2 regions of the Mesorhizobium sp. WSM4906 genome follow, and region 2 is predicted to be linked to the other one. Evidence: riboswitches for the same ligand, from Rfam matches in the RefSeq annotation. Region 2 holds a riboswitch; the other holds the start of a gene.

Region 1 (4,236 bases), 2.0 Mb from region 2:
TCCAGGGCGGAGCAGTAGCGAAGCTCCGTCGCGAAGACCCTGGAATCCATGCCGTTACCTTCGCCAGGGAGTGCAACGGAGTAGAATTCTGCACCGTGGCGGCGCTTCCAAGTTACGGAATGGATTCTATGGTCTGCGCTGTGTCGCTTCGCTCCTTGCTCCGCCATAGAATGACGAGATTGGAAAGGCTTCAGCCAATCTCCAAGGCTGCCAATGCAGACGTAGCCGACGCATCAAAATCCGGTGCCGGGAAATTAAGGAACCCGCCTACGATTTGACCGGATGCTCGACCGCCTGGCGGCCGAAATCCGGCACGTCGATGTCCTGGCCGGCCTCGATGATCGAGCGGCGGATGGCACGGGTGCGGGTGAAGAGGTCGAAAAGCTTCTCGCCGTCGCCCCAGCGGATCGCCCGCTGCAGCGAGGCAAGATCCTCCGAGAAGCGCGCCAGCATCTCCAGGATCGCGTCCTTGTTGTGCAGGCACACGTCGCGCCACATGGTCGGGTCGGAGGCAGCCAGTCGGGTGAAGTCGCGAAAGCCGGAAGCGGAGTATTTGATGACTTCCGTCTTGGTCACCGATTCCAAATCGTCGGCGGTGCCGACGATGTTGTAGGCGATGATGTGCGGCAGGTGCGAGACGATGGCCAGGGTCATGTCGTGATGCTGCGGGTCCATCGTGTCGATGTTCGAGCCGCAGCGCCGCCAGAATTCGGAGAGCTTCTCCAGAGCCTTGGGATCGGTTCCCGGCAGCGGCGTGAAGATGCACCAGCGGTTGTCGAAGAGATCGGCGAAACCGGCGTCCGGACCCGACTTTTCCGTGCCCGCCAGCGGATGGCCCGGGATGAAGTGCACGCCCTCCGGCACATGCGGCTCAATCTGCGCGATCACCGAAGCCTTGGTCGAGCCGACGTCGGTCAGGATCGCCCCCTTCTTCAGCGCCGGCGCGATCTCGGCGGCGACCTCGCCGGACGACCCAACCGGAACCGAGACGATGACGAGATCCGCGTCGCGCGCCGCTTCCTTGGCCTCGGTCGTGTAGGAATCGCCGAGGCCGAGCTCCTCGGCGCGCTTCAGCGTCGATGTGCTGCGCGTCGCGATGGCGATATGGCGCGCCAGGCCTTCGCGGCGGATGACGCGGGCGAGCGACGAGCCGATCAGGCCGATGCCGACCAGCGCTATTTTCTCGAACATCGGTGATGTCATGGTGCTCTAGCTTTTCAGGAAATTCGTCAGCGCTTCGACGACGCCGCGATTGGCCTCTTCGGTGCCGATGCTCATACGCAGCGCATTGGGGAAGCCGTAGCCGGTGACGCGACGCAGGATGTAGCCGCGTGCGCTCAGATAGTCGTCCGCCGCCGCCGCCGAATGCCGCTTGTCATCGGGAAAATGGATCAGCACGAAATTGCCGACGCTGGGCGTGACGCGCAGCCCGAGCAGGGTCACCTGCTCGCTGACCCAGGCCAGCCATTTCTCGTTGTGCGCCACGCTGCGCTCGACATGGGCGCGGTCGCGGATGGCCGCGATGCCCGCCTCGATCGCGGTTGCGTTGACGTTGAAGGGACCGCGCACCCGGTTGATGGCATCGACGATATGCGCCGGCCCGTACATCCAGCCGACGCGCGCCCCGCCGAGGCCGAGCTTGGAGAAGGTGCGCGTCATGACGACGTTCTCGGAACTGCCCGCCAGCTCGATGCCGGCCTCGTAGTCGTTACGGCGTACATATTCGGCATAGGCGGCGTCGAGCACCAGAAGCACGTTCTTCGGCAGTCCGGCATGCAGCCGGCGCACTTCCTGGAAAGGCACGTAGGTGCCGGTCGGATTGTTGGGATTGGCAAGGAAGACGATCCGCGTCGCCGGCGTGACGGCGGCGAGGATCGCGTCGATGTCGGCGCGCTCGTCGGTTTCCTTGACCGCCACCGGCTTCGCGCCGGCCGCCTGGATGTAGATCTTGTAGACCATGAAGGCATGTTCGGTGAACACGGCCTCGTCTCCTGGCGCAAGATAGGTCTGTGCCAAGAGCCCCAGGATCTCGTCGGAGCCGTTGGAGCAAACGATGTTTGCCGGGTTGAGGCCGTGCACTTCTGCGATCGCCTCGCGCAGCCGGCGGGCGCTGCCGTCCGGATAGACGTCGAGCCTGGCAGCCACGTCCCGAGCGGCCTCGATCGCTTTCGGCGAGGGCCCGAGCGGATTCTCGTTGGACGACAGCTTATAGACCTTCGTCACGCCGGCCGGCGCGGTGCTCTTGCCCGGCACGTACGCCTCGATGTCCATGATGCCCGCGCGAGGTGTTGGACGTGCCTGATCCTGCTTCATGTCACAAATCCGTCGAGAAGGCCTTCGAGGCCGCAGCGGAAATATAGGCCGTGGCCCCGAATGTCGAGTGCCGGTGCTTGCGCCACCATGCCGATCCCAGGTAGCTGCCCGTTGACGAAGCGCGGCGCTGGTCCTAGAAGAGCAGCCGGACTTCCCGTGGTGATTTGGCCGGTCGGCTTGCAGCCACGTTAAACAATTCGCTAAAGGGCCGTTTGCAACCTGTAACCGGCTTTGCGAAGGCAGGCCGGTTTTTTGTTGTCCGCCGCCGGCCGGACTGGATGGGGAATGCAAATGTCCGCTCAGCGCGTTGCAAGGACCAACAACGAGGCCGACCATCCGTCGAGCCCGGTGCTGCAGTTCGGTCCCGACAAGCCGCTGAAGCTCGATGCCGGCACGATCCTGTCGCCATTCCAGGTCGCCTACCAGACCTACGGCACCCTCAACGACGCCCGCTCCAACGCCATCCTCGTCTGCCATGCGCTGACCGGCGACCAGCATGTCGCCAACACCAATCCGGTGACCGGCAAGCCGGGCTGGTGGGAGGTGCTGATCGGCCCCCGCAAGATCATCGACACCAGCCGCTTCTTCGTCATCTGCGCCAACGTCGTCGGCGGCTGTCTCGGCTCCACCGGCCCGGCCTCGACCAATCCGGCGACAGGCCGGCCCTATGGCCTCGACCTGCCGATCATCACCATCCGCGACATGGTGCGCGCGCAACTGATGCTGGTCGACCATTTCGGCATCGAGAAGCTGTTTTGCGTGATCGGCGGCTCGATGGGGGGCATGCAGGTGCTGGAATGGGCCGCCAGCCATTCGGAACGCGTCTTCTGCGCGCTGCCGATCGCCACCGGCGCCCGCCATTCCTCGCAGAACATCGCCTTCCACGAGGTCGGACGGCAGGCCGTCATGGCCGATCCGGACTGGCATGGCGGCAAATATCTCGATTTCGGCCGGCGTCCGGAAAAGGGGCTCGCGGTGGCCCGCATGGCCGCCCATATCACCTATCTGTCGGAGGCGGCCCTTCACCGCAAGTTCGGCCGCAACCTGCAGGACCGCGAGGCGCTCACCTTCGGCTTCGATGCCGATTTCCAGATCGAAAGCTACCTGCGCCATCAAGGCATGACTTTCGTCGATCGCTTCGACGCCAACTCCTACCTCTATCTGACCCGCGCGATGGACTATTTCGACCTCGCCGCCGACCATGGCGGACGGCTGGCCGATGCCTTCGCCGGAACCAGGACGCGTTTCTGCCTGGTGTCCTTCACAAGCGACTGGCTGTTCCCGACGGAGGAAAGCCGCTCGATCGTGCATGCGCTCAATGCCGCCGGCGCCTCCGTCTCCTTCGTCGAGATCGAGACCGATCGCGGCCATGACGCCTTCCTGCTCGACGAGCCGGAACTGTTCGCGGCCATCAACGGCTTCATTGCCTCCGCCGCCCGCGCCAGGGGGCTCAGCCTATGAGCGGGTCGCGATTTGTTTGTTCTAGCCGCATTCCTGCGACGCCATCGGCTGCAAATGCCATAAGGCCGGAGGTTGCCTGATGAGCGTCAACCGCGCCCAGCGTGTCGACCTCGAGGTCGTCACCGATCTCATCCCGTCGCATTCGCGCGTGCTCGATGTCGGCTCGGGCGATGGCGTGCTTTTGGAACTGCTGCAGGAGACCAAGCAGGTCGACGGCCGCGGCCTGGAATTGTCGCAGCGCGGCGTCAACGAATGCGTGGCGCGCGGCCTCTCCGTCGTCCAAGGCGATGCCGACAAGGACCTCGAATTCTATCCCGACAAGGGTTTCGACTTCGTCGTGCTGTCGCAGACCCTGCAGGCGACCCGCAACCCGAAGCTGGTGCTCGACGAGCTGCTTCGGATCGGCAACCGCGCCATCGTCTCCTTCCCCAATTTCGGCCATTGGCGGGTGCGCTTCTCGCT
Region 2 (4,236 bases):
GCGATGTCGCTATCTTTCAAGGCGACCAGCGAAAGCGGCGTGGTGTAGTATTTGTGGGTGAAGGCGACCTGCTTCTTGCGTTCCTCTGTGATGCTCATCGAGGCGATGATGGCGTCGAATTTCTTGGCCTGCAGCGCCGGAATGATGCCGTCCCAGTCCTGGGTGACGATCTCGCATTCGACCTTCATCTGCGCGCAGAGCGCATTGGCGATGTCGATGTCGAAGCCCTCGACCTTGCCGTCCGGCGTGATGGTGTTGAAGGGCGGATAGGCGCCCTCGGTGCCGATCTTGATCTTTTCCGCTGCGCCTGCCGAACCGGCGCCGAGCACCAGCATGGCTGCGGCCGCTGCCGATATGATCCATCTGGATATCCGCATTTTCGTCTCCCTCGATCAGGTTCAATGCCAGTTACGCGCAGCCAAGCATGGTGCGGTTGGCCAGGCAAGCACAGTCTGGCCGCCGCGTAGCTCAGCGCGCGGCGCGGAAATGCTTGGAGAGCTTGAGCCCCTGCGCCTGATAGTTGGAGCCGAGATCGGTGCCGTAAAGCGCCCGTGGGCGCTTGAGCATATGCTCGTAGACCAGGCGGCCGACGATCTGGCCGTGGTCGAGGATGAACGGCACCTCGTGGCTGCGCACTTCGAGCACGGCGCGGCTGCCGCTGCCGCCGGCGGCGGAATGGCCGAAGCCCGGGTCGAAGAAGCCGGCATAGTGGACGCGAAACTCGCCGACTAGCGGATCGAAGGGCGTCATCTCGGCGGCATAGAGCGGCGGCACGTGCACGGCTTCGCGAGAGACCAGGATGTAGAACTCGTCCGGGTCGAGGACCAGCTCGCCGGCGCCGCTCTTGTAGAGCGGCTCCCAGAAGTCGACGACGTCCTGCGCGGCGCGCTTGTCGACGTCGACGAGGCCGGTGTGGTGCTTGCCGCGATAGCCGACAAGGCCGTCCTTGTCGCCGTCGAGATCGATGGAGAGCGCGATGCCGCCGCCGGAGATGTTGGGCGGCTCGGTGGCGACCAGCATCTCGGCGCGGTGGAGGTCGCGCAGTTCGCTCTCCGAGAGCACCGCGTTGCCGACACGGAAGCGTATCTGCGATAGCCGCGAGCCGGCACGCACGACGATCGGGAAGGTGCGCGGGCTGACCTCGAGGTAGAGCGGGCCACGGTAGCCGGCGGCGATCTTGTCGAACTCGTGGCCGCGGTCGGTCATGACACGCGTGAAGATGTCCAGCCGCCCGGTCGAGCTCTTCGGGTTGGCGGAAGCCGACACTTCCGCCGGCAGCGCCAGGCTCTCGAGCAACGGCACGATGTAGACGCAGCCCGTCTCCAGCACCGCACCTTCGGCAAGGCTGATCTCGTGCAGCTTCAGCCGGTCGAGCTTGTCGGCCACCAGATGATCGGGACCGGGCAGGAAGGAGGCGCGCACGCGAAAGGCCGTGTCGCCGAGCCTGAGATCGAGGCTGGCCGGCTGGATCTGGTCGCTGTCGAGCGCGCGCGGCGACGTCAGCGCATTCGCCGCAAACAGCGCCGCGATGTCCTGATCCGGAAGAATGCCTGTCTGCCGCAAGGTCTGGCTCCGATCGAAGGCCGGGCAAGCGCGTGGTTCTTTTGCAGGCGCCTGCCGAAAAACCGTAGACGGCTTGCGCTAGCTGCCTGGTACAAACCTCTTAATCAAGCCGGCAATTGACGCAAGCGCGGCGCGGGTCTAAAGGGTCGTTATCCCGTGGTGATTTGGCCGGTCGGCTTGCAGCCACGTTAAACAAGTCGCTAAAGGACCGCTGGCCGCAAGGCCATATGGACCGGTTGCGACATCGCGGCCGGTTTTTTTGTGTTTGGACTGTTCTTTGCGAGTGGAAGTAGGGCGATGACCAAGACGCGCAACTGGAAGCCTCAGACGGCACTCGTGCATGGCGGCACGCTGCGTTCCGGCTTCGGCGAGACCGCCGAGGCGATGTACCTCACCCAGGGCTATGTCTACGAAACGGCGCAAGCTGCGGAAGCCCGCTTCAAAGGCGAGGAGCCGGGCTTCATCTATTCGCGCTACGCCAACCCGACCGTCGACATGTTCGAGAAGCGCATGTGCGCGCTGGAAGGCGCGGAAGACGCCCGCGCCACTGCTTCCGGCATGGCAGCCGTGTCCGCCGCCCTGCTCTGCAGCGTGAAGGCGGGCGACCACATCGTTGCGGCGCGGGCGCTGTTCGGCTCCTGCCGCTGGGTGGTCGAGACGCTGGCGCCGCGCTACGGCATCGAGGCGACGCTGGTCGACGGCACCGACATCGCCAACTGGGAAAAAGCGGTCAGGCCGAACACCAAGCTGTTCTTCCTGGAAAGCCCGACCAACCCGACGCTGGAAGTGGTCGACATCGCCGCCGTCGCCGCTTTAGCCAATTCGATCGGCGCGAGGCTGATTGTCGACAACGTATTCGCCACGCCGCTGCAGCAGAAGCCGTTGCAGCTCGGCGCCCATGTCGTGGTCTATTCGGCGACCAAGCATATCGACGGACAGGGCCGCTGCCTCGGCGGCGTCATCCTGTCGGACAAGAAATGGATCGACGAGAACCTGCACGACTATTTCCGGCACACCGGCCCGAGCCTGTCGCCCTTCAACGCCTGGACGTTGCTGAAAGGCCTGGAGACTCTGCCGCTGCGCGTGCGCCAGCAGACGGAAAGCGCCGGCAGGATCGCGGACTTCCTGGCCGGCCGGCCGGAGATCGCCCGCGTCATCTATCCGGGGCGGGCCGACCATCCGCAGGCGGACGTCGTCAGGAAGCAGATGTCTGGCGGCTCGACGCTGATCTGTATCGACGTCAAGGGCGGCAAGCAGGCGGCCTTCGCCCTCCAGAACGCGCTCGACATCGTGCTGATCTCCAACAATCTCGGTGACGCCAAGAGCCTGATCACCCATCCGGCCACGACGACGCACAAGAACCTGAGCGACGAGGCGCGCGCCGAACTCGGCATCGGGCCCGGCACGCTCAGGCTCTCCGTCGGTCTGGAGGATACAGACGATCTGCTCAACGACGTCGAACAGGCGCTGAGGGCAGCGCGGTAACGGTGGCCGCAAAGAGATTGCTTGAGCCGCAGCCGGCTCAGGCAATCTCTTCGAGTTCGGTCATCTCCCCGGTGCGGATCGTCATGGCGTTGCCGCGCCATTCGACGACGCCGCCCAGCCAGCCGCGCGACCAGACGATGGGAAGCATGGCGTCGCGCACGATCATCGCGGTGACGCTGCGCGGCGACAGGTACCAGCCCTTGGACCATGCAAGCAGGCACTCCGGCACATAGGCGACCGCCAGCACGCAAAGCGCCGTGGTGGGGAGGCTGACGCCGGCGCTTGCCGCCGCAATCAGCGCGAAAATCAGCGGCACAACCACGCCGGTCAGGATCTCGGGCGCGAAGAACTGCGGGAAGGTGACGCGGCGCAGCCGCGCCCAGCGCGCCTGGCGCGACCAGACTTCGACGAGCGTGCGCTGGCCGAGCGGCTGTTCGAAGGGCGAGGCCACGAGATTGACCCGGAGGCCCAGGCTGTTGACCAGTTTGGTGGCTGCGGCATCCTCGGCGGGCTCGGCGGCCAGCGCCTGGATGCCGCCGTTTGCGTCGAGCATCGACTTGTTCCACAACATGCTCTTGCCCTGAGCGAAGCCAAGGCCGACCGCCTCGCCGGCATATTGCCAGCGCGCCTGCAGCGTGTTGAGGAAGGCGCATTCGACCTCGGCCCAGAAGCCGTCCGGCCGCGAGCCGACCGGCGTCGAGCAGACGAGGCCGGTATCCCTTCGCCAGGCCGCCATCAGATGCTGGACATAGTCCTTGGGCATCAGCACGTTGGAATCGGCGAGAATCACCCAGTCGTGCCGGGCCGCTTGCCAGCCCTTGACGCAGTTGTTGAGCTTGGGATTGGCGCTGATCCTGTCCTCGCCGATCAAGAGCCGCGCCGGCACGTTCGGGAAGCGCACGATCGCGGCATTGATCAACTTGACCACCGGGTCCTCCGGTTGGGTGACGCAGAAGATCAGCTCATAACGCGGCCAGTCGAGCGAGAAGGCGCGCTTGAGCGTCTCCTCGGCGAATGGCTCGACGCCGCGCGACGGCACGATGATGGAGACCGGCGGCTGCTTGCCGGCGAACGGGGGAATGAGGCGCCTGGGCTTCAATCGCGACGAGGCGAGCAGGATGCTGGCAAAATTGGAAAGAAGAAGGGCTGACGAAGCAAAGGCGGCTGCAAAGGTCAGTTCCATCGAGT

Evidence for each region. Region 2 has a riboswitch for S-adenosylmethionine ahead of QAZ22_RS31905 (O-succinylhomoserine sulfhydrylase). Riboswitches for the same ligand answer to the same signal wherever they lie in the genome.
Region 1: it holds a riboswitch for S-adenosylmethionine, as region 2 does, so the genes downstream of both, QAZ22_RS09260 (homoserine O-acetyltransferase) here and QAZ22_RS31905 (O-succinylhomoserine sulfhydrylase) in region 2, are expected to answer to the same signal.

What each region holds. Positions count from the first base shown of each region.
Region 1 covers NZ_CP121355.1:1,955,945-1,960,180, reverse strand. Annotated here, with positions in the region: gene QAZ22_RS09270 (prephenate/arogenate dehydrogenase family protein) at 268-1,203, opposite strand; gene hisC (histidinol-phosphate transaminase) at 1,210-2,271, opposite strand; SAM riboswitch at 2,460-2,537, shown strand; gene QAZ22_RS09260 (homoserine O-acetyltransferase) at 2,605-3,774, shown strand; gene metW (methionine biosynthesis protein MetW) at 3,854-4,236, shown strand, end outside.
Region 2 covers NZ_CP121355.1:6,613,679-6,617,914, forward strand. Annotated here, with positions in the region: gene QAZ22_RS31895 (ABC transporter substrate-binding protein) at 1-335, opposite strand, end outside; gene QAZ22_RS31900 (2'-deoxycytidine 5'-triphosphate deaminase) at 469-1,563, opposite strand; SAM riboswitch at 1,710-1,787, shown strand; gene QAZ22_RS31905 (O-succinylhomoserine sulfhydrylase) at 1,861-3,048, shown strand; gene QAZ22_RS31910 (ceramide glucosyltransferase) at 3,086-4,231, opposite strand.